2 regions of the Desulfitibacter alkalitolerans DSM 16504 genome follow, and region 2 is predicted to be linked to the other one. Evidence: riboswitches for the same ligand, from Rfam matches in the RefSeq annotation. Region 2 holds a riboswitch; the other holds the start of a gene.
The links. Region 2 has a riboswitch for molybdenum cofactor ahead of K364_RS0119515 (molybdopterin molybdotransferase MoeA). Riboswitches for the same ligand answer to the same signal wherever they lie in the genome.
Positions count from the first base shown of each region.

Region 1: another riboswitch for molybdenum cofactor. It lies ahead of K364_RS0102875 (ABC transporter substrate-binding protein); the one in region 2 lies ahead of K364_RS0119515 (molybdopterin molybdotransferase MoeA).

Region 1 is NZ_JHVU01000024.1:113,641-126,080, reverse strand. It holds gene K364_RS22650 (NfeD family protein) at 1-543, shown strand, start outside; gene K364_RS22645 (slipin family protein) at 547-1,380, shown strand; gene K364_RS0102915 (FtsB family cell division protein) at 1,520-2,221, opposite strand; gene arsB (ACR3 family arsenite efflux transporter) at 2,443-3,525, shown strand; gene K364_RS0102905 (ArsR/SmtB family transcription factor) at 3,528-3,899, shown strand; gene K364_RS0102900 (DUF1538 domain-containing protein) at 4,028-4,720, shown strand; gene K364_RS0102895 (DUF1538 domain-containing protein) at 4,717-5,517, shown strand; gene K364_RS0102890 (P-II family nitrogen regulator) at 5,477-6,142, shown strand; gene K364_RS0102885 (TrkH family potassium uptake protein) at 6,372-7,817, shown strand; gene K364_RS0102880 (nitroreductase family protein) at 7,884-8,402, shown strand; molybdenum cofactor riboswitch at 8,475-8,593, shown strand; gene K364_RS0102875 (ABC transporter substrate-binding protein) at 8,721-9,593, shown strand; gene K364_RS0102870 (ABC transporter permease) at 9,653-10,348, shown strand; gene K364_RS22640 (ABC transporter ATP-binding protein) at 10,348-11,427, shown strand; gene K364_RS22635 (substrate-binding domain-containing protein) at 11,562-12,440, shown strand, end outside.
Region 2 is NZ_KK211104.1:268,856-281,295, forward strand. It holds gene K364_RS0119445 (IS91 family transposase) at 1-103, shown strand, start outside; gene K364_RS0119460 (hypothetical protein) at 1,276-1,731, opposite strand; gene K364_RS0119465 (hypothetical protein) at 1,887-2,426, opposite strand; gene K364_RS0119470 (hypothetical protein) at 2,420-2,599, opposite strand; gene K364_RS0119480 (4Fe-4S dicluster domain-containing protein) at 3,169-3,732, shown strand; gene K364_RS25860 (PucR family transcriptional regulator) at 3,735-5,426, shown strand; gene K364_RS0119490 (hypothetical protein) at 5,589-5,915, shown strand; gene K364_RS0119495 (molybdopterin-dependent oxidoreductase) at 5,953-8,148, shown strand; gene K364_RS0119500 (4Fe-4S dicluster domain-containing protein) at 8,162-8,725, shown strand; gene K364_RS0119505 (dimethyl sulfoxide reductase anchor subunit family protein) at 8,726-9,550, shown strand; molybdenum cofactor riboswitch at 9,621-9,758, shown strand; gene K364_RS0119515 (molybdopterin molybdotransferase MoeA) at 9,930-11,153, shown strand; gene K364_RS0119520 (TorD/DmsD family molecular chaperone) at 11,202-11,855, shown strand; gene K364_RS0119525 (4Fe-4S dicluster domain-containing protein) at 11,847-12,440, opposite strand, start outside.

The sequences.
Region 1 (12,440 bases), on a different contig from region 2:
TTTTTGCCGGAAGTAATGGGTGTAATAAGTTTGATACTGGCTTTATATGGTTTGGGCCTGTTTGAAGTAAATATTCTTGCAGGTTTATTGATAATTATAGGGATATTGCTCCTCGTTGCAGAAGCCTTTACTCCAACCTATGGGGTCCTGGGGGTAGGCGGAGTGATTAGTATTGTTTTGGGCAGTATTTTCTTGCCCATAGAGCCCATGATGCCAACTGATTGGTTTTCAAGATTTAGAATGACGGCTATAGGTATCGGCATTGTAAGTGGGGCTTTGTTAATAATCTTACTTTCAGGAATAATAAAACTGCGCAAGGTACAAAAAATCCATGGTGATGAAGAGTTTTCCAATCAAGTTGTGCCAGTAATTGAAGACATTAATCCAGAAGGATTAGTAAAAGTAAAGGGAGAGATTTGGAAAGCCGTAAGCAAAGGTGGCATAAGCATTTCCCAGGGTGAAAATGTCAGGGTCATTGGAAGAAAGGGTATGTATTTAGTTGTTGAACCCGAAAGAACAAATATTAGTGAAAGGGAGGAATAAAAAATGCTGTTTATTTCAGAAAGTTTGTTATCGCTAATAGTAGTAGCTACTTTTATACTAGCTATTTTAAGCATGGCAATAAAAATTTTACCTGAATATGAACGAGGTGTATTATTTAGATTAGGCAGGCTTGTTGGAGTAAGAGGTCCAGGATTAGTAATTATTATTCCCATTATTGACAAGATTGAGCGAGTCTCCTTGCGTACAATTACATTTGATGTACCTCCCCAGGAGGTAATTACAAAGGACAATGTAACGTGCAAGGTTAATGCAGTTTTATATTACAGGGCCGTTGCTCCTGAAAAAGCCATTGTCAATGTGGAAAAGTTTCATGATGCAACAAGTCAGTTTGCCCAGACAACCTTAAGAAGCGTTGTGGGCCAGGCAGATCTGGATGAACTTTTGTCACAAAGAGAGAAGCTCAATAAAATAATTCAAAGAATAGTTGATGAGGCTACAGACCCATGGGGCATAAAAGTAACTGCAGTAGAAATCAAAGATGTAATACTGCCCACTGAAATGCAGAGAGCCATTGCTAGACAGGCGGAAGCAGAAAGGGACAGGAGAGCCATAGTAATACAGGCAGAAGGAGAAAGGCAGGCTGCCGAAAGGCTAGCAGAGGCTACTGGTATCCTAAGTGCCCAGGAAGGAGCCATGACTCTAAGGATGCTTAGATCTCTTTCTGAAGCAGCTGATTCAAAAGGCACCACTATACTGTTTCCCCTGCCCATGGAAATCAGGTCCTTGCTGCCAGATCCTGAGAAATGGTTTTTAGCCTCCCGCAAGGGCAATGAGAATAAAGAAAAAAATAATGAAAAAGAGAAGATGGACGGATGACAATTATCTTGAAATACTAAAAGGGCTGCAGCACTTTACACTCACAGCCCTTTCCTTTTTTACTTATTTGTTTTCCTTGGTTTTTATTGGTTTAGTAAATTAGCTTCCATAGCTAGTCCTTGAGTGTAAAAGAAGTTTATCAAGTGGTCCATTCATCATGGACTATGCCCACTAGATGCCAGGAACCATTTACATCTTCAAAAACTAACCTTAAGCTTCTCCAGTCCATTCCCATGTATTGAGGATCAAACCCTGTAAAATGAAATTCTACAAACATTCCATTTGGATAGGCTTGTATAATATTATTAATCATACTGCTAGTGCCAATTTCTACATTATTACCAATCAGATGGGGATTTGCAAAGTCCTGATCATAAATAAATCTATCATAGTAATCGCTAAAAGTAAAAACTATAGGGTCCCCTGTGCCATCAAAGCTCCCCCAATTATAAGTCTGGGTACTCTGCAGTAAGGTTTCAATTTGCTGGGCACTAAATACTAGATCAGCTTGTAAATCCACGTATGTGTAGGGTGAAAAACGCACTCCCTCCACAGGATGGATATAGGAAGCCAGGCCTTCCATGTCTTGATTTTCCAACAATCCCACTACAGTCAAGGCGGTCATCAAAAGAGAATTCTGCTGTTGAGAAGTTAGTATCAATTGTAGTTCTGCCACTTCAGCTGATAATGCTTCATTTTCGGCTGTTAACTGGTTAATTAAGGCTGTTTTTTCCTGTAACTGTGCTTCAAGGTCACTGGAGTTGTTTGAAGATGTACAACCAATTAATATTATTCCTGCTAATAAAACCATAAGGATAACTAGAATTCCTTTACCTTTCACAAAAATTGCCTCCTTTATGTCACAGCATTGATTAGTAACGATAATTACTATTACTTTAAGCTTATCACTTTCTCTCCAAAAATCAAATGAAGATTTTTCAAAGTTTTGGTCTATTTATATAAGCTAATATATAATAAAAAAATTGACAAATGGGAAAATGCAAATTACTATATGATTATAGATTCATATACACATATTAGCAAAAATGGAGGGCTATGATTATGAGTACACAATCGGTAGGTGAAAAAGCCAGGGAACTAGGATTTTTTGAAAGGTATTTGACTTTGTGGGTAATACTATGTATGGCTATAGGAATAGGCCTGGGTGCACTATTTCCTGGAGCGGCTGAGGTAATTAATAGTTTATCTATTGAACAGGTTAACATTCCAATTGCAATACTATTATTTTTTATGATGTATCCTATCATGGTGCAAATTGATTTTAGACAGGTAATTGAAGCAGGAAAAACCCCAAAACCAGTAGCCTTAACTTTAGTAATTAACTGGGCAATTAAGCCCTTTACCATGGTGTTTTTTGCATGGCTGTTTATGAGGGTTATATTTGCTCCCTTTATTCCAGAAAATATGGCTGATGAATATATGGCTGGCATGATTCTCCTTGGAATTGCGCCATGTACAGCAATGGTTCTTGTATGGAGTTACCTGGCTAGAGCTAATATGGGTCATACCCTTGTGATGGTAGCGGTAAACTCTTTAACAATGCTGTTTTTATTCGCACCCCTTGGTAGCTTTCTATTGGGAATAAGTGATATAGTTATTCCCTTTGTTACCTTGGCGTTATCCATCCTTTTCTATGTAGGTATAGCCTTAATTGCTGGTTATTTTACAAGAACCCAATTAATCAAGTCCAGGGGGATAGAATGGTATGAAAGTATTTTCCTAAAGTATACTGGCAAGGTCTCCATGACTGCACTGCTTTTAACACTAATTACTTTATTCATGCTGCAGGGGTCGGTAATACTAAGTCAGCCTCTAGTTATATTAATGATTGCAGTACCCCTTACAATCCAAACCTTCTTCATATTCTTTTTAGCGTATGGCGCTGCCAAAATGCTAAAACTAACATATGAGGACGCTGCCCCTTCTGCCATGATTGGTGCCAGTAACCATTTCGAAGTAGCCATTGCAACAGCAGCAACCCTCTTTGGCATTGCATCTGGTGCATCATTAGCAACTGTTGTAGGCGTGCTGATAGAGGTTCCAGTAATGCTTATGTTAGTAAGAATCTGCTTAAAGACCAAGCATTGGTTCCCAAGGAAAAGGGCTGGCTATGGAGGTGAATAAACTTGGAATTAGTGCAGATCATAAAAGCATTAGCAGACGAAACAAGATTAAGAATACTGAATTTACTAAATCAGGAAAAGCTATGTGTATGCGAATTGGAATACCTTCTGGAAATAAATCAATCAAATGCATCTAGACATTTAAATAAACTTTGGATGTTAAAGATTATAACTAATGAAAAAAAGGCACAATGGGTCTTCTATAAAATTAACAAAAACACTTTAGAAACATATCCATTCCTCAAACAATTACTAAATAAGGAGCTAGGAAAGGATGGACAGCTTCAAAGAGATATTGATAAACTTAAAGAATACAAGAAAAGCGGCATGACCTGTGAAAATGTTAAAGAATTTATGTGCATTAAAAACATTTAAGGGTTTCTTGATTTTATGTTATAATTATATAGTCTATAGTATTAGCTTAAGAAACAAAACCACAATCATATATTTTGTGGTTTTTGTATCTTACCCAAATTGCAAATAATTATTTTGGAGAGATATATATGCAGAGCATTAAGGATACAATACATGAAGTTATATTTGCTGTGCTGCCTGTTGCTGTAGTGGTATTCATACTGCAGTTTACTTTAATCTGGTTGCCCATGGAGATTTTCCTGCAGTTTTTAGTAGGGCTCGTTATGGTCACGGTAGGTTTAATATTGTTTTTTGTAGGGGTGCATATTGGATTACTGCCTATTGGTGAAATGATAGGTTCGGCTTTACCCAATACAGGCAAGGCTTACCTGGTTGTACTTTTTGGTTTTTTAATGGGATTTGTTGTAACGGTGGCTGAGCCAGATGTAAGAGTATTGGCCACACAGATAGATCTTGTTTCTCAAGGAGAAATTTCTAAAAACCTGCTTATTTTTGTGGTTGCCTTGGGTGTAGCAATATTTGTGGGATTGGCCATGCTGAGAATTATTTTAAATATACCTATCAACTATATACTAGTTATAGGATATGGATCAATATTTATACTGGCTGCCTTTACTCCTCCTCATTTCATACCAATATCCTTTGATGCAGGTGGGGTAACTACAGGGCCAATGACTGTTCCCTTTATACTTGCTCTAGGAGTTGGAGTTGCCAGGGTTCTAGGGGGCCAATCCGCTTCTGCAGATGGATTTGGTTTAGTTGCTCTAGCGTCAATCGGACCAGTATTGGCAGTGATGCTGCTGGGGGTGATATTTGGTTGAGAGATATAAAGATCTTTTATGGATTTAGTCATATGTTGATTGAAGTTGCCTTTGCCCTTATACCGTTATTAATCTTATTTGTGTTTTTTCAAATCTTTTACTTAAAGCTATCAAAACAGAAGCTAATTAATCTGGCTGTTGGTGTAGTGCTTACTTTTATAGGTTTAGCCTTATTTCTTCAAGGTGTTCATATAGGCTTTCTGCCCGTAGGTGAGCAAATGGGCAGTGTTCTAGGAAACCTACCAAATAAATGGATACTAATTGTCATAGGATTTGTACTGGGCTTTGTGGCCACCTTTGCTGAACCGGCAGTTCGCATTTTAAACTATGAGGTGGAAAAAGTATCTAGTGGATACATTCCCCAACAGCTAATGCTTTACACTCTATCCATTGGGGTAGCAGTTTCCATAGCTCTATCCATGGGAAGAATAATATATGGTATTCCTCTTTGGTACTTTTTAGTGCCAGGATACTTAATTGCCCTTATTCTAATCAGGTTTTCAACCCAAACCTTTGTTGCCATAGCCTTTGATTCTGGGGGAGTAGCTACAGGGCCCATGACTGTTACTTTTGTTTTAGCTATGGCCCTTGGAGTGGCTTCAGCTGTTGAAGGGCGAGATCCACTGCTGGATGGTTTTGGCATGATTAGTTTAGTAGCCCTCTCCCCTATATTATCTGTATTAATACTAGGTATACTGTATGGTAGAAAGGAGAAAGAAATTGAACGAGAATGTGAACTTGAAACAGAAGTTAATAATGACAATCGTAAAAAAGGGAACAGCCAAAAAGATAGTTAAAGCCTCTAAGGAAGCGGGAGCTAAAGGGGCTACAATAATTATGGGAACTGGCACAGGCATTCATGAAGCCAAGATGCTGTTTTTCATTGATGTAGAACCGGAAAAGGAGATAGTGCTTACCCTTACCGTTGAAGAAATCTTGGACAAAGTCCTGGATGCAATAATTACAGCTAGTAAACTCAATAAACCAGGCAATGGAATTGCTTTTGTCATTGATGTAAAAAAGCTTGCCGGCTGTATGCATATGTCAGGTAAAACCCATAGGGAGGTTACTGGTGTGGATCATATAAAGCATGATTTAATTATCACAATTGTGAACAAGGGAAACTCTAAAAACGTGGTAGAAGCTTCAAAAAAAGCCGGAGCTGAGGGAGGCACTCTCCTTTGCGGAAGAGGGACTGGGATCCATGAGCATGCCAAGCTCTTTGGCATCACAATCGAGCCAGAAAAAGAAATAGTCCTAACATTAATCAAAAGGGAAATATGTGAAAAGGTCTTAAGTGCTATTGTTGAAGCAACAGATTTAAACAAGCCTGGGAAGGGCATTGCCTTTGTTTTAGAGGTTGAGAGGGTTGTAGGTATAAGCCACTTATTAGACCAGATAACTGATGAAGCCGGCAATTAAAATGTCAAAGGGTTACAATGTTTTTTTGGTAATATCCATAATTATAGATATTTTTATGGATATTTATATCTAGGAGGTTATTATAGTTTTTAGATGAATATGTGGTGTTATATTTTTAAAAGAAATGCTTCTTGATAATGGATGTTGAGGAGTATTTCTTTAAATTTTTTTGCACAAGTACATACAAAAGTGTAAAATAAAAAGATATATAGGTTTGGAGGTTTTAAAGATGAGATGGAAAATGGTTCTGGCTTCATTGTCCAGGCTTTTAATAGTCGTTGGCCTGTCCATGACAATTCCCTTAATTTGGGCGTTATACTTTAATGATGGCAGCTGGCCGGCTGTTGTATATTCCATGGTTATTACCATTGGCAGCGGTATAATAATATATATCCTATTTCCATTAGAGAATACTCACTTGCGTTACATAGAGGGTTACTTGATAGTAACATGTGCCTGGTTAGCAGTTGTCTTATTTGGGACATTACCTTATTTGTTCTCTGGAACAATGAATTTTACTGATGCTCTATTTGAAACAATGTCTGGATTTACCACTACTGGCGCTAGTATTTTAAAAGATGTCGAAGCAATGCCTGAAGGCATACTCATGTGGCGTTCTTTGACCCAGTGGCTGGGAGGCATGGGAATAATAGTATTATTTGTCGCCCTGGTAGCCCGCTTTGGACCAGGTGCTAATAGAATTTTTAATGCTGAAGCCCCAGGTCCCGTTTTGGAAAAGCTAACTCCCAGGATAAGTGATACTGCCAAGAACCTATGGAAATTTTATATGATTTTTACTTTAATGCAAATAATACTCTTAGCTATTGCAGGTATGACCTTTTATGATGCCATGTCACATACCTTTACTACTATCGCTACTGGTGGTTTTTCTACAAAAAATGCCAGTATTGGGTTTTATCTGGATAATGCATTTATTCAGTTAATCATTATACTGTTTATGTTTTTAGGAGGCACCAACTTTGCCTTATACTATTTAGTATTGAAAAATAAGACATTAAAGGTTTTCCTGCATAATGAAGAGTTCATGCTGTACTTTAAGATTGTTATTATAGCTACAGTGCTTGTAAGTATAAGCCTTTATTTAAATATGCCAGAGGGTCAGGGCATACTTCCTATTACAGCACTTTTTCAGGTGGTTTCTATTTTGACTACTACGGGTTTTGCAACTGTAGATTATGATGTGTGGCCAAATCTTGCAAGAAATGTAATGTTTATTTTGCTATTTATTGGGGGCAGCCTGGGTTCTACAGCTGGCGGTATAAAAATCGGTCGGTTTTTAATACTAATTAAATACACACTATCAGAACTAGTTCGTTCCATTCACCCTAGATTAGTGAGAAGCTTGAAGATAAACAATAACTCAGTAGATGACAAAATAGTAATTAATACTTTTATTTTCTTTTTTGCATATATAAGTATTGTTGGAATCAGCACTATTGTCATGTCAAGCTTTGGTCTGGATTTAGAAAGTGCCCTGACCTCTGTTCTTGCATGTATTGGGGTTATTGGACCAGGCTTGGGAATAGTCGGTCCCGCCATGAACTATGCAGATATACCTGTTATGGGCAAGTATTTTCTTGTATTTTTAATGTTAATAGGACGATTAGAGATATTCACAGTTTTTGTGTTGTTCTATCCTAAGAATTGGATATAAACAACAGAAGTTTAGGATTATATATTTTGGTTTAAAAAATATAATAATGAAGGGAATGAGTAAAAAATGCTGGATTTATTATTAACTAGGAGAAGCATAAGAAAATTTCTGGATAAAAATATTGAAAAGGAAAAGGTTGATGCCATTTTAAAGGGTGCTTTATTATCCCCATCCTCCAGGAACAGGAAGCCATGGGAGTTTATTGTTGTGACTGATAAGGAACTCCTTAAAAAATTGTCCAGGTGTAGAGAGCACAGCTCACAATTTCTAGAAGGGGCTCCCCTGGGCATAGTAGTCATAGCTGATCCAGAAGTCTGTGATGTTTGGGTAGAGGATACTTCCATTGCCGCAATTATTATCCAGCTTACCGCCCACTCTCTAGGACTTGGCTCGTGCTGGGTGCAGGTGAGGGAAAGAATGCACTCGGATAGCAAAAAAGCAGAGGATTATATCAGGGAGGTTCTTGGAATACCTGATAAGTATAAAGTTGAATGTATAATTGGTATTGGCTATAAGGGTGAGGACAAAGAGGCTCACCATGCTTCCAAATTACCTTTTGATAAAGTTCATTATGAAAGGTTTTAATTAACCTTTAAAAATTTACAAATAAGAAGGAAATAAAGAACAATTGCCGAATATGTATATACGTGCATAACGAAAACTAAATATCTCCGAACTAAATATTCTAATCCAATTGGCAGGAATATTTAGTCGTAGGGCAGGCTGGGGAAACCTGCTTGCCTCCCATGGTGGAAAGGAGAGAAGCTGTATAAATGAATGATATAATACCTCCTTTCACATGTTAACATGAAGGGAGGTGTTGTTTTTAAAAAAGTATTATTAGGATTTAATTTTACATGTTTACTAAAGTAAAACTACATTTTTAATATTTGGAGGTACTTTATGAAAAAAATACTCATATCATTATTAATTGTCATGACACTGTTAACCCTTACTGCTTGCATCAATAACAATAGCAATACAGAAAACAATACAACAACTCCAGGGGAAATAATCCTGGCCACGACAACCAGTACACAGGATAGCGGCCTTCTAGATGTGCTGATACCCATTTTTGAAGAAAAGCATGGCTATATAGTTAAAACAATTGCAGTAGGCACCGGTCAGGCTTTAGAAATGGGCAAAAGAGGTGAAGCAGATGTGTTATTAACACATGCTCCTTCAGCAGAGTTGGAATTACTTGAAGCTGGTGATATACTTAATTATAGAATGGTAATGCACAACGACTTTGTAGTAGTAGGGCCAGGTGCTGACCCAGCTGGTATTAGGGGCATGGAAAAGTCTGCCGATGCATTTGCAAAAATAGCTGCATCAGAGAGCCTTTTTGTTTCCAGGGGTGATGATTCTGGAACCCATAAAAAAGAGCTATCCATATGGAAGAAAGCTGGTATTGAACCAGGGGGCAGCTGGTATATTGAAACAGGCAGTGGTATGGGGCAGACCTTAAATGTGGCATCAGAAAAGGATGGGTATAGTCTTACAGATAGAGGGACATACCTGGCATTAAAGCAAAACCTTCATCTAGAAATCCTTGTTGAGGGAGAGTCGGCTCTTCTTAATATTTATCACGTGGCGCAGGTCAATCCAGAAAAAAATGAACTTATAAACCCAGAAGGGGCTGCGGCTTTTGTAGAATTTATGATATCAGAGGAGACGCAAAAAATAATTGGTGAGTTTGGTGTAGACAAGTTTGGTTCTCCCTTATTTTTCCCCGATGCTCACAGGGATCCTGCTGAATATGGCCTAAAGTATTGATAGAGATAGAGCTATTATAGGTGAGAGTGAAGGAAATTATCAGATAGGTGGTTTAAGAATTGGATTTAATCATAGATGGCATTAAAGAGGCAATTTGGCTGTTCTTAACCTTTGATGTAGAAATATTTGGCATAACCTTTAGAACTCTACAGATTTCAACTACAGCTACCTTGCTTGCCTTGATAGTTGGAGTGCCATCAGGCCTATGGTTGGCATTAAATGATTTTCCTGGGAAACGCTTATTGATTAGTATCATCAATACTGGAATGGCCCTTCCTCCCGTGGCAATTGGTCTATGGGTTACCATATTTCTTTGGAGAACCGGGCCATTAGGCCATTTAAAGTTAGTGTATACCCCCTATGCCTTGATAATTGCCCAGTTTATTATTGCTTTTCCCATGGTCACAGGCTTTACAATTGCAGGTGTACAGCAGCTAAATCCCAAGCTCCACCTGCAGATCTGGTCCCTGGGAGCATCTAGAATACAATATCTCTGGGCAATTATTCGAGAAACAAGACTTCCCCTGCTAGCCGCTGTTATAGCTGGCTTTGGGGCAGCTATTTCGGAAGTAGGGGCATCCATGATGGTTGGAGGAAATATACAGGGCTTAACAAGGGTACTCACTACAGCTACTGTTCTTGAAGTGGCCAAGGGTAATTTCGGAAAAGGTATTGCTTTAACCATTATACTCATGGCTGTAGCTTATTTTATAACCCTGGCACTAACATTAATTCAACAGCAGGAGAGAAAATAATGGGTGCACCTATTTTAGAAGCAAGAAACCTTTTGTGGAAAGTTAATAGCAAAACCATAGTAAAAGTCAATAAATTTCAGATCTGCCCTGAAGAACATGTTGCATTAATCGGACCAAATGGCAGCGGCAAGAGCAGCCTGATTAAACTTCTTGCATATTTACAAAAACCTTCAGCGGGAGAAATAGTTTTTCAAGGAATAAGCCGTAACAGTTCAATTATAGGCAAAAGAAGAGAGATGGCAGTAGTATTTCAAGAACCCCTGCTCTTAAATATGAATGTCTATGACAATGTTGCATATGGTTTAAAGCTTAGAAAGGCGAATATTAACATTAAAGAACGGGTTGATTACTGGCTGGACAGGTTAAACATATCCCATTTGAAAAGCAGATATCCCAAGAATTTGTCTGGAGGAGAAGCCCAAAGAACCAGTATAGCCAGGGCCCTGGCATTAGAACCAAAAATTTTGTTTTTAGATGAACCATTTACTGCATTAGATGCACCAACAAAGGCACAGCTGTTGGAGGAAATGAACCTGCTTATAAGACACTCAAGTATAACAAGCATATTCATTACACATGATTTTTCTGAGATTCCCTTCATGGCAGACAAAGTTTATGTAATGTCAGAGGGGGAGATTGTTCAACAGGGGCCACTTGAAGATATTTTCTATAGACCTGTTAATGAAGTGGTAGCAAGCCTGGTAGGGGCTGATAACCAGTATGAGATTACCATCTCAGAAAGGTATTCGCCGAATAAATATGGCATTAGACTAAATAAATCCTATACTAATCTGGTAGTTCATACAGCTGAGCCCAAAAATTTCACTTCAGGTCAAAGGCTTAAGGCTTTTATTAGATCAGATGATATTGGGTTGGGAGCAGAACTGGAAAACAAGCTGAAGGGATATGTAAAAAGAATATCCCCCCATGGGTTTCAGTATAAGGTACTGTTGGACTGTGGATTTGAACTAAGTGTTGTTATCAGCAAGCAGCAGTTTATTGAGTTAAATCTAAAAAACAATGACAGATTAACAGTCAGCATTAATCCCAAGAATATACATCTTATTGAGACTTCTTGATTATTATAATTGGCACAGCCAGCCAATATACTTGTTGAAGGTAACTTTATGTTGCCTTCTTTTTCTTTTTCACTATTTTGGTTTATAATTATAATAAATCTATGGAATTACTTAATAGTTCGGGAGTGATAAGTGTGAAAAGAAAGTCCATGCCTAATTTACGGGTTTCCGTTGAGCTGGGGGAAGAAAAGTCATTGTCAGGAACCCACCTTTTTTCCATTCTGGATAACATAATGTTATATGGTTCCATAAGCAGGGCAGCTGCCATAACGGGGCTTTCCTATAGGTATTCCTGGGGTTTAATAAGAGATGCCGAGGAGACCATGGGGATTAAACTGGTTGAAAAGAAAGTAGGGGGCAGCACGGGGGGCGGGACGTTTTTAACAAGTGAAGGAAAAAACCTTCTGGCTAATTATAAAGGCTTTAAAAATGAGGTGGACAGCCAGCTTCAGAGCTTTCTGAATAAACAGTCACAAGAAAGTGACACTGACAAAAAAGACTCGGCATCTGCATCGTTAAACAAGCAGCTTATTATTGCAAGTACCATTGAACCTGTTGAAACTGGTCTTTTAGATGTACTTGAGCAGGCATTTTTTCAAGATACAGGAATCGTTTTAAGGCATATTGCCCTTGGTAGTGGCCGTGCCCTTGAGCTGGCTAAAGAAGGTCGAGCAGATATGGTTCTTACCCATGCACCAGAGCTGGAAGAAGAGTTTATAGCACAAGGCTATGGCTTAAAAAAAATACCAGTTATGGCCAATAATTATGTAATAGTAGGCCCAAAAGCAATCCAGAACATATCCCCAGTGGAAGTATTTAAACAAATTGCAAAGAGTGCTGTTCCCTTTGTCAGCAGAAATGATTTATCTGGAACCCATTTGAAGGAATTAGAAATCTGGAGAGCTGCAGGTATTGAGCCTAAAGGAGATTGGTATATTGAAACATCGGGGCTGATGGGCAATTTAGGTGTTCTAAAAATGGCAGTGGGGAAAAATGCATGTTCCATTGTGGAT
Region 2 (12,440 bases):
AACAGACCTACGCATTTGCCCCTGTTGTGAAAAAGGCAAAATGATTAGAAAAGAGCCATTACATCCTAGACAGCCGCCTCATCCTAAACGGTTAACTGCTTAATTTTTAAAAACGGCACTAGTCCAAAGGGGTAAGTGTAACCCTGAGCAGGTATATTATTGAAAATTAACCGATATTAAGCATGTTTACCTAATTACTGTTTATGGCCTGTTTAAGAAAATCTTAAATTGACTATAGATAAACATATCTTTTTGACCAAAAAACAGTATTTGAAGCCGGGCCAAATAACATTTTTCAGGGTTAAAAAAGCAATCCAATCCCCATAGGTTTTCTTAGGCGGCTTAGTCCAACTAATTGTATCTAAAGTTTAGGTTTCTGATTTCAAATTACTTGTTTGTAAATCAGCTATCAGTTTTTGATTTCTAGATGGCTGATTTTTATACAACAAACTTCAGATACAATCCTATTCGTTATAAGAACTAAATATTTTTAAAACACCCACATAAACACCACTCCCCCACCTGTAATCTCTCCTTTACTTCAGGCTAGGTAAGGTTTTAGAAAAAAAGTTAAATCTCACCTTTGCCTTTGTAAAGAAGGGTGTACTCCCGGGCAAAGGGAGCTTTCCAGGTTGCCACTATTTGCCCGGGAATATTATTTCTGAAATAATGTTTCATAAAACCAACTTCCACAAATTAAATTCCTTTCCTTTTTGCCATGTCTAATTCCTCGTTTTTAATGTCTAAAACTTCGCTTTTAATGTCTAAAACTTCGTTTTCTTGTATTAAGCCAAATCCATAACATACAAAAACAGTCATTTTAGCGGAAGGGCTGCCTTTTCACATTATTGCTACATTTTTCCTATTTTGTGGAACAAAAGGAAACTAGTGTCGTCTAATATACAGGATAACTACCGCAAAGACCAAGAAATGCAGCTTTGAAGAATGGTACTTCCATCATACAAAACTATTAAAAGGAGGGTCTTATGAAAAAACTTTTTATGGTATTAATGGCATTTCTTTCACCACGCATCTGGGAACATAGAATTTGTTTATCATGAAAAAACCATTCGGCATATGATGGACTGAAGAGCATGTTTTCAAACTTTATAGATCTCTGCGTGGCACTATCTAAATCTAATATTCCGATTCCATCGGCTCCTTCATAACCCTCTTTGATATATAATCTAAATAAACATGCATTCTTTTAAGAATGGTAAGTTTGCCTGTTGTAATATTGAAAGTTTAAGACCTGCCATAAATTTAGACACTCATTCATAATTGATAATAAAATGTAATTAATAATAATATGAAAAAAAATACTGCAAGATATTGTTCAGTATATTCATCCGTAAACTTAATTCCTTTACTTTTAATCATTTTATAGTTTATTAGAAAAAAATATATTGGTAATATCACCCCATTTAAAAGAAAAAATATTTTATTTAAAATCATATTAGGAAAACTTTCTTTAGGAAAAGAATTGAATATAAGAGAAGTATTTATTAAAATTAAAAAATTAATGTCTTTGTTAGTCACCTTAAGAATAAAATGAATTGTAATAACAATTATTAAGATAACTGGTGAGATTATCCCTTTAAATATATCAAATACATATATTTGGTAATGTTCAGGAACTGTAATTTCTAAAACAAAATATAAACTAACCCATATTAAACCAATTGCTCCAATAATTAAATTATATTTTGGGAAGTTTTTCTTCTTTTCCAAATTAGATTGCTCCTTCTATTTCTATTTGTATTTTTTTAGTATTAAGAGGAGGACGCTATGGACCTCCTCTTAACTAAACAATGAAGAAATACTAATTGTATGTTCCCATTAACATCTTTAATTGTTATACTAATATCTTTAAAGCTTTACAGTAATTAGTACCTTATTATTGTTACATTTGTAGCATCTGATAGAATTGTAGTGATTTGACTATAAGATTGCCAAGCAGTCCATGTTACTGATTCCCCGTGGTTAGTTTGTATGCCTATAAATTGACAAGCACCTGAGCCATTTTCAATTTCATCTATAAGGCCTGCATAGAAAAGACTAGAGAGATATACACTCCCACTCACAACAAAGTTTATCCAGCCAAGTGCCTTATTTTTAAATGCTGCAATACTTGCGGCTAAGAGAGCAGCTAAACCTTCTAAAGTAGGTAATTGACCTCTTAAATATTCATCTATTACTTCCTCAGTTTCTGGTGGAGCTAAGTATTGTACTGCTGCAACATAGTAATTTGGTACAGTGTATTTTACTTCTCCACCATTTGGAAAGTAAATCTCTCCTCCACCACCAGTACCATGTAGAGAATATTTTTCTTCCTCTATTATTTTTCCATCATTAAGTATTACTGCTTTTTGAAGCTCATATTGATCATTTATTATAGTTTCATATATTTCATAATGGACTAACATTTCCTGTTTTTCCAACTGTTTTTTATAGAAACTAAAATGGTGTCTCTTTCATTTTCTAACTTTGCTAAAAGAAAAATTTCTTTATCAACTTTAGCAAATACAGATTGAGGAATTAAAACACTAACACAAACTATTAAAATTACAGCTATTATTTTTATTCTACTTTTTTTCATTCTACATCACACCTTTTTAAATTATTTTTTAAAGATACAATTTAAAACATCAGACGTAAAACCTCTTCTGCTACATCTTTTCTGTGACATTATAAGATATCCTTTTATATATCTAGTTTAATTGCCCCCTCCCCAGCCTTTAATTTCCTCATTTACTTCAGGCTAGGTAAGGTTTTAGAATAAAGTTAAATCTCACCTTTGCCTTTGTAAAGAAGGGTGTACTCCCGGGCAAAGGGAGCTTTCCAGGTTGCCACTATTTGCCCGGGAATATTATTTCTGAAATAATGTTTCATAAAACCAACTTCCACAAATTAAATTCCTTTCCTTTTTGCCATGTCTAATTCCTCGTTTTTAATGTCTAAAACTTCGCTTTTAATGTCTAAAACTTCGTTTTCTCGTATTTAAGCCAATCCATAACATACAAAAACAGTCATTTTAGCGGAAGGGCTGCCTTTTCACATTGGGAGGAGGCGATTAGGTATTTTTAGTTAATTGTTTTTCCTTGAAGGATTTTTCAAAGATTAAACAAACTAATATTAATAGGGGTCTACAGCAGGGGGTGATTTTTGTTGGCTAAACAACTGGGATTTTTAATAAATTTAAAGCGCTGCATTGGATGTCATGGGTGCGAATTTGCCTGCAGAAACGAGTATCAAGCTAACAGTATAGGACATAGAAGGGTGATTAATATTGCTAACCCAGAGATTTTTGGTTTTTTGTCCATGGCCTGCAACCACTGTGCAAATCCTGAGTGCATCCGTTCGTGCCCCCAAAAGTGCTACCAAAAACGCAGGGATGGTATTGTAATACACAATTCAACCAGATGCGATGGATGTGGAAGCTGTATAGGGGCCTGTCCCTATAGATCACCCAGGCTAAACCCCCTAAATAAAAAGACAAGTAAGTGTAATCTCTGCTTTACCAGACTAGATAAGGGTAAAAACCCCATATGTGTAGGTGCCTGTGTTCAGGAGGCACTTAAAACCATTGACCTGACTGAACAATTACCTGACGAATACAAGGAAACCATTCCTACCTTTCCTTCAGTAAGACTTACTAAACCATCAGTTAGGTTTATCCTGCCTGGAAACCCTAGATGCAGCTGGAAAACTGTTAAAGAAAGGCGGTATTAAACTTGGACAATTTCCCATTAAAAAATCATGCAACCCTACAAGAATTGTTGGCCCTTGAACCCCTTTTGAGCTGCAAGGTTATATCTGGATGGTCCGGCAGGGCTAATTCCGTTTATGGCATCTTTGAATTGTTTCTTCCCATTAACCCTACTCCAGAAGATCCAAGGGACTCACTGATAATTATCAATTCCAATCATAAAGAGGTGAGCCAAAAAGATCTGCTCTTAGATTTATCTCAACTCCTTACTGATGGTATTGCCGGAGTGGTTTTTGCTGGTGGAATTGCTGAAAAGCTGCCCCAGGAAATATTAGATTTATCTGACTCTCAAGAAGTCCCAATAATAACAACTGCCAATGAAATAACTGTCGAAGCTGTCCAGTCCAAGGTTGAACTAATTCAACTGCTCAAGGAGAGTAATGAGTTTTTATCCCTGGCGGAAACAAGCATTTTCCCCCTGTTCTTAGGGTTGGAAAAGGAAAAAATTGCAGTCAGACTGCAGGAAAAGATTGGCAAATCGGTGCTGCTCCTTAACAGTGTATATAAATTGCAGTGTTTATCCTATCATAGAAAGAACAGCTCCCTGGACGATAAATTGCTTGCTGCTGTTACAAGAATTATTCAGGGAGAAAGTCAGGGGCTAAGTAAACATCTCAAAAATACAGGCAGCAATGGTTTTAAAGTTAAAATAAATCATGGAAAAAATACATTAAAGGATGGGCTAGATTTTTATTATATATATCTTCCTCTGACAGCAAATAACCAGTTATATGGATACCTTGCTGCTTTTGATTGGGAAGATTTTAATGAACTAGATATTGCCCAGGTAAAGCAAGCGAGCCTGGTAGTTTTACAGCAGTTGATTAATGAAAAAAAATGCAGTTATATTCAAGCAAAATACATGTCCAGCTTTATCTATGATTTGCTGTATAATAATTATCAATCAAGAGAGGACCTGACGGAAAAAGCAAAGCTGTGGAACTTCTCTTTGGACCTCTCGTATCAGTTATTTTTACTTGAGGAAGAAGTAGGGTCAGAAAATAATACAGAATTAATTAGTTTACTCCAGTCTGTGATTAATACCTCTGTTAACATTCCGTTACAGAAGTCATTTATATCAGAACTCCACGGACAAATTATAATCCTAATACCTGCTAATACAGCTGACACCAGCAGGGAAAGTAAAAATACAGCTGTTGATCTTGCCAGGATTTTTTTAAAGGAAATAAAAAGGACAAAAAGGTCTGTAAAAATAGGTATGGGCAGGGTGTATGAAGCTGTCGACTTATGCAGAAGTTATCAGGAGTCCAAGCTTGCCCTTGAACTGGGCAAATATGTCAAGGACGGTGGCCAGATAACCCATTTTGATGACCTGGGATTCATAAGGCTCATAGCCAATGTGAGTTACGAGCTATTAGATGATTATTCCAAGGAATACCTGGACAAAATTGTTGAACATGATGAAAAAAATAACACCAACCTTATGCAAACACTAGATGTATATTTTCAGCAAAACGGTGATTTAAATAAAACCGCGGAAAAACTTTTCCTTCATCCCAACTCCCTCCGCTATCGGTTGAAAAAAATTGAGGAGGTTACAGAAATAAACCTGCAGGAATATGGGGACATCTTTAACCTGTTTCTGGCAATCAAGATTTCTAAAATGCGCCGTCACGGCTTTGGAATATTAAGCTAACCCTTCCATGCCAGCCCTTTCACGGGTTGGTTTGTTTTTTTCTACATTAATGGAGTGAAATGTTTAGATAATTATACAAAGGCGGTTTTGTTAATATACAGAAATATATTATGCAAAGCAATGATTGTAATTAAATTTTTTCATTAAAGGGAGGTTGATACAATGTACAAACACAGGTGTATTGCTTTTTTGGTGCTGCTAGTCCTTACTGCACTCTTAGTTTCAGCTTGTGGTACTCCTACCACATCAGCACCTCCAATAATTGACAGCGGCCCAATGGATGAAAATTATGTTGGTATTGTCAACTATCGACTCCAAAAGGATATGAAAATATCAGAGAGGGAGTTAGTCGAGGGTGTAGAACGGGTAGATATCAAGAGCAGCCTGCAGGGTAATAGAGACCTAGATAATCAAGTTGATAGCAACTACACTGGGTCGGACCAGCAGCCTGGAGAAACCGATAAGGAAGATGCAAGGCCAAGAATCTAAATATTTATAACTATTTAAACCAAGGGAGGGATAAATAATGGACAAAAAACTAACCTGTTCCAGGCGTTCATTCATCAAGGGAACTGCTGCCACAACTATAGCCCTGGGAACTGCAGGTTCTCTTTTTAGCATTAACCAAAGTAGTTTTAAAACTGCTCTGGCCCAGGAAATCCAGGAGAATAAAATATTTCAAAATGCCTGCCCTAGAAACTGTTATGATACCTGCTCCATCCTTTCCACAGTTAAGGATGGTATCCTGACAAAGGTAGACGGAAATCCAGACAACACATATACCAGGGGTAGACTATGTGTTAAAGGCTACAGTTATACCAGGAGTGTATACAGTCCAGATAGAATAAAATATCCCATGAAACAAAAGGGCCGAGGTTCGGGCAATTGGGAACGCATTTCCTGGGATGAAGCCTATAGTGAAATTGCTGAAACCATTTTACGAATCAAAAAAGAATATGGAAGCACCCTTCCTATTTGTTTAAACAAGTACTCAGGTAATTTCAGCATCATGCAGTATGGTATAGAGGGAATGCTTGCCAGTATAGGTGACCATAGTATTGCTACAGGCACACCATGTTGGCCTGCAGGGATAGATGCTCAAACCTTTGACTTTGGGACTATCTATAACAATGACCCTGAAGATATTGTTAATTCAAAATACTTGATCCTCTGGGGGGTAAATCCTGCCTGGTGTGCTGTCCACTCCATGTACTTTATTCAGGAAGCTAAAAGAAGAGGCTGTAAGGTAGTAGCCATTGACCCTATACTAACTCAAACAGCTTCCAAGGCAGATGTATTTTTGCAGATTAAACCCTCCACTGATGGAGCCCTGGCCCTGGGAATGGCCAAGTATATTTTTGATAATCAGTTATATGATGCCCAGTGGTTGGCGAGAAATGCCAGGGGCTATGAAGAGTTTTTTGGTTATATCAAAAATAATATTACCCTGGAATGGGCAGCAGATAAAACCGGCCTGCCAAAGGAAACCATTGAAACCCTGGCACGAGAATATGCAACTACCAAACCTGCCAACATCTGGATAGGTTACGGAATGCAAAGGCATACCAACGGCGGCCAGAATGTTAGAGCTATTGACGCCCTGGCTGCAATCACAGGAAACATTGGTAAATCGGGGGGAGGCGCCCAGTATGCCCATCTGGAAACCTGGGGCTTCAATTACCATGCGATGGTCCAGGAAAAGCCCCAAGACAACAGGGCCCATGGAAATCGCGCCATTAATATGAATAATTTTGGGGCAGAGGTGCTTGCCGCTGACAATCCACCAATAAAAATGCTGTGGATTGCCTGCAGAAACCCTGTTAGTCAAGACCCGGAAACCTCGGTAATTAAAAAAGCCTTTGCAGCAATGGATTTAGTAGTAACAGCCGAGCTCTTTATGAATCCAACTGTAGAAATGTCTGATATTGTCTTGCCAGTTACCACAACTTTTGAAAACCCCGGTGTAAACGTAAGTTACTGGCATTACTGGATGACACTGAACCAGCAGGCAGTCAAGCCTTTATATGAAGCTAAAAATGATATAACCATAGCCATGGAACTGTCTAAAAAATTGAACGAGATGCAGCCCGGTTCATGTACCTTCCCCACCGCTGGAGATTTATACGAGTGGGCGGGCAAGGAGTTTAATGCAAATATTTACAGTCAATTTGGCATCAATGACTGGAAAGAATTAGAAAAGGGGCCAGTCAAGGCAAAAAGAGGTCTCATTGCCTGGCAGGATGGAAGGTTTAGAACTCCCTCAGGCAAGTATGAACTCTGGTCCGAGGAGGCCCAGAAGTTTGGCCATCATCCCCTGCCGGTTTATGTGGAGGAAGTAAAACCAAGTGGTAAATATCCTATCCGCTGTCTAACGCCCCACTGGAAACTAAATATACACAGTCAATTCCAGAATTTAGATTGGATGGATAATATAGATAATACTCCACGCTTGGAAATCCACCCCAAGCTTGCAGCCCAGTACGGAATTGCTCATAATGATAATGTTAAGGTTTACAATGAAATAGGGTATTTCATTTTACCAGCCAGGATCACCGAGACTGTACCTGTGGAAACAGTTGCTGCATATACAGCCTGGTACAAGAATAGGAACTACAATGTAAACTATACAGTAAAAGCCATACCTGCTGATATGGGTAAAAAAGCTACCGGCATGCCAGGTATAGCCTTCCACGACAATTTTGTTAACATAGAAAAGATATAAAGGGGGGACAAAAATGGCAAAAAGACTTGGTTTTTTAGTGGATATTGAAAGATGCTTTGGCTGTCATACATGTGAATTGGCCTGCAAAAATGAGTACCAGTTAGATCCTGATATTCGCTGGCGTAAGGTATATCAAATACGTGAAGATGCATATGCAATGCCAGAAAGGATATTCATGTCCCTTACCTGCAACCACTGTGACCAGCCAGAGTGCTTAAGGGTATGTCCCGTAGTAGCCTACACAAAAAGAAATGATGGAATAGTTCTCCACAACCAGGATAGATGTATTGGCTGCGGTATGTGTATAATGGCTTGCCCCTATAAGGTACCCCAGTATAACCAAAAACAAAAAAGGGTAGAAAAATGTCACATGTGTGCTCACAAACAAGATCAGGGGCAAAAACCTGCATGTGTTACAGGATGTCCGGCAGAAGCTTTAAGTGTAATTGATCTAGAAACCTTTACTGTCCTGGGTACAACTGAAAAACTACCTGGGTACCCGGACCCAAAAATAACTAAACCAACTACAAGATTTATACAACCCTCAATAGGGGTTCAAATAAGGAGGGATAGATAGATGGCTGAGCTTCCCTTAGTATTATTTACAGTCTTATCACAGATTTCTGCTGGAGCCCTGGTTACCTTGTGGTTGATAGATACTTACCTGTTTAGAGTAAGTAAAGAAACAGGGAAATTTATAACAATGACTATTTTGGGGAGTGGGATTGTTAGTGTCCTTGCATCTCTATTACACCTGGGTCACCCCTTTAAAGCCTTTTTAGCCTTGACTCATCTTGCAAATTCCTGGTTAAGCAGGGAGGTTGCCCTGGTTGTACTTTTCATTATAGCACTTGCTGCCTATTTCTTTCAGTGGGAGGAAAATAAGGAAGGGCCCAGAAAAACTGTTGGGGCAATTGCATCTGTGCTGGCTATACTGACTGTAATTAGTTCAGGAATGGTTTATGTTCTGCCGGCTGTTCCAGCCTGGAATAATATGATGCCCATTGCCAGCTTCATCCTCACAGCTTTGTTATTGGGACCATTATTTGTTGCAGCTGCCTTTGCTTACAAGAAAGAAAAATTTCTTCCCTCAGCCTATACTTTTAGCGCTGCCGTAATTGTCCTGGGCATGGTTGTATTTAGTGTATATGTAAGCCTTCTTCTGGCAGGACAAGACACAGCATATTTGACCGGGGTAAATATAATTAACAGCAGTTTCTTCTGGTTAAGGATTGCCCTGGGTTGGATAATCCCTCTGGTGCTGCTTTCTTTTATAATCAGAAAAGGCTCGGATACTAGAACCCTGGTTTTCTATGCCTTTGCTTCAGCCTTAATTGGTGAAATAATAGGCCGGGAGTTATTTTACAGTACTGTAGTATTTATTCAGGTAGCAGGCTTTTAAAAGTTTCTATCATATACATTGAATATGTCCGGTTTCTATAATATGATGTAAACAATCATTTTTTGGTAAAGTTAATGGTTTTCTCCAAAGTCCCTTTTCCTAAAGGTTGCAAACCCATGGAAATGGGACCTGGGCCTACGGCTCACGGGGTATGGTTGGAAACGGCTGTATCTCCACAATTCTGGGAAGGAGAATGTCCAGGGATTTTGGATATCCTTGTCTCCTTTTTAGAAGGCAAGGATATTGTTTTTTATAGAATTTACAAGAGACTAGATAATGGAAGCTTGAGGGAATATTATAGGTATGGATAAGTAATATGGATGAGTTTGTCCAAAAATGTTAAGGAGATATTAAAATACAGTAAACTGGGGAGGTAAAAGTGAAACAGATTGTTAAAGAACTAGAAGAGGCCCAGAGCATTTTACTAAAACATGTTATAAAACCAGGGCCTGAAAAAGTGTCCCTAGAAGCCGCTGCAGGCAGGGTGGTTTTTAGTAATTTACATGCTCCCTTTGCTCTGCCTTCCTTCAATAAGTCTCCCCTGGATGGTTTTGCCTTGAATTCCTTGGATACCAATGGAGCAAGCCAGACCAACCCTGTTTTTATAGAGATTATTGATGAAGTGCAGGCAGGGGACACTCGTAATGATCTAAAACTGAAGCAAAAAACAGGAGTAAAAGTCATGACTGGAGCTCCCCTTCCTGCTGGTGCCGATGCAGTTATAAGAAAGGAAGAAGTTTACTACTCACGCGGCAGGATAAAGCTTGAAAAAGAATTATCCCATAATACAGATGTGATTTTAGCTGGTTCTGATGTAAGGCAGGGAGAGGTTATTTTCAAAAAAGGTGATTATCTTACTCCTTATCATATAGGACTCCTGGCTGCCCTGGGCATACAAGAAATAGATGTCTATAAAAAGCCAGTTATTGGCATAATCAGCACCGGCAGTGAATTAAAAAAGCCGGGAGAACCTTTGTCCTATGGACAGATTTACAACAGCAATCACTACTCCCTGGCAGCTTTGGTCAAGCTGTTGGGTGGTGATGCCTGTAGTTTTGGCACTGTCGCCGACAGCATCAGCAAAATTAAAGTGCTCTTGGAAAGGGCCATAAATACCTGTGATGTGATAATAACTACCGGCGGTGTTTCCGTTGGGGAATGTGATCTGGTTAGAAACGCAGTTGAGGACCTGGGTGCTGAGGTGCTTTACTCCAGGATTAATATAAAACCTGGTACTCCCTCCATGGCTGCCCTTAAGGATGACAAATTAATTATTTCCCTATCAGGCAATCCTGCTGCAGCACTGATAAGTTTCGAACTCCTGTTAAGACCTTACATTTACTTTATAAAAGGCTCTCTGGAGGAACCACCCTTAAAAGCTGTGGAGGGTGTTTTAATAGATGGCTTCCATAAAAGCAGTCGTCAACGAAGGTTTTTGCGGGTTAGGGCAGCTTATGAAGGAAATAAATGGGTCGCCAGGCAGACAGGCAGCCAGGATACAGGTATTTTAAAATCAATGCTGGGCTGTAACGCCCTGGTTGATATACCTGCGAGCTCACCACCCATACCCCCAGGGGGTACAGTTAGGATTATCCTGCTGTAAAACACCAACCTGGGAATACCAAAAAACTTACTGGCAGGTGATTCTTAAGTGGAAGGTATTGAAAATAACAGGAAAATGAATTATGTTTTCTTGAGCAATCAATTTAAACACCAGTTAACAGCAGAAGTCCTGGCAAAGATTATTGAAAATAAGATTTTTCAGGATTATCCCTTTTATTTTCCCAGCAGCAAGGATGAAGGTCTGGAATTGATAAATACGTGGTTGGATAAGGGCAGGGAGAATTTCAACGAGAGCCTGAAAGAATTAGCTAAAGAATTAGCTTTTGATTATAATAAACTCTTTGTGGGACCAGACAAGGTTCTGGCACCCCCCTGGGAATCAGTTTACACCAGTGAGGAAAGAGTGGTGTTTGCCAGGCCAACCATGGAAGTAAGAGACTTTTATCGCAGGCATAATATTGAGTACCAAAGGCTTAACCAGGAGCCTGAGGACCACTTTGCCGTTGAATTGGAATTTATGGCCCATTTAATTGAAAAACAAGAGGAAGCCCTAACAAAAAAAGAAAAAGATCTGAGCCAGTATTATATACTTGAACAAAGAAAATTCATGGTTGAACACCTCCAGCAGTGGGCTTATTTGTTTTTAGATCAGGTTTATCAAAAGGCTTCTACAGACTATTATAGAGGACTTGCCCTTTTTACCAGGGGCTTCCTTGAGTGGGATGCCCAGAATCTAGTCTAAAATGTCCTTGCACCAGGGACATGATTTTTTTGTAGCTCCAACCCCTTGAAGATACCAGAATTCTGTTTTGCATCTTGCACATTGTTGGCTCGTACCCGTTGCAACAGTAACGGGTTTTTTGTTTGTAAAATCTTTTAAAAGCACCTGGTCAGCCCAGTCAATACCTTTTAGGTGACATACATCTTGACAAATATTACATTCAGTACAGAGTTGGGGGTTAAACACCAGCTCTTTTTTGTTTTCAACTTGTCTTATTTCAAGAGCCCTTGTTGGACAGAGTTTACTGCAAACTGGACAAAGATTACAATCCTTAACCCTTAGATACTTATAAGGTAAGGCCATGTCTGAACTTGAATGGCTGGAATCTTCCCTGGCTAAAGCATGTAATAAATGAAGCCTTTTTGCCGGCCTGTTCTTATTATTTACCTCTAATCTTTTTGGTTGTTGGCTGCCTTCAGGTTCCAGCTTTTCCAGGGTATAGTTCACCAAACTCTGGGGAACTTTTCTTGTATTAGATAACAAAGAGCGGAAAAACTCCCTCCTATCCTGCTCGAATCTTGTACTGGTGCTGCTGTTAACTAGCCC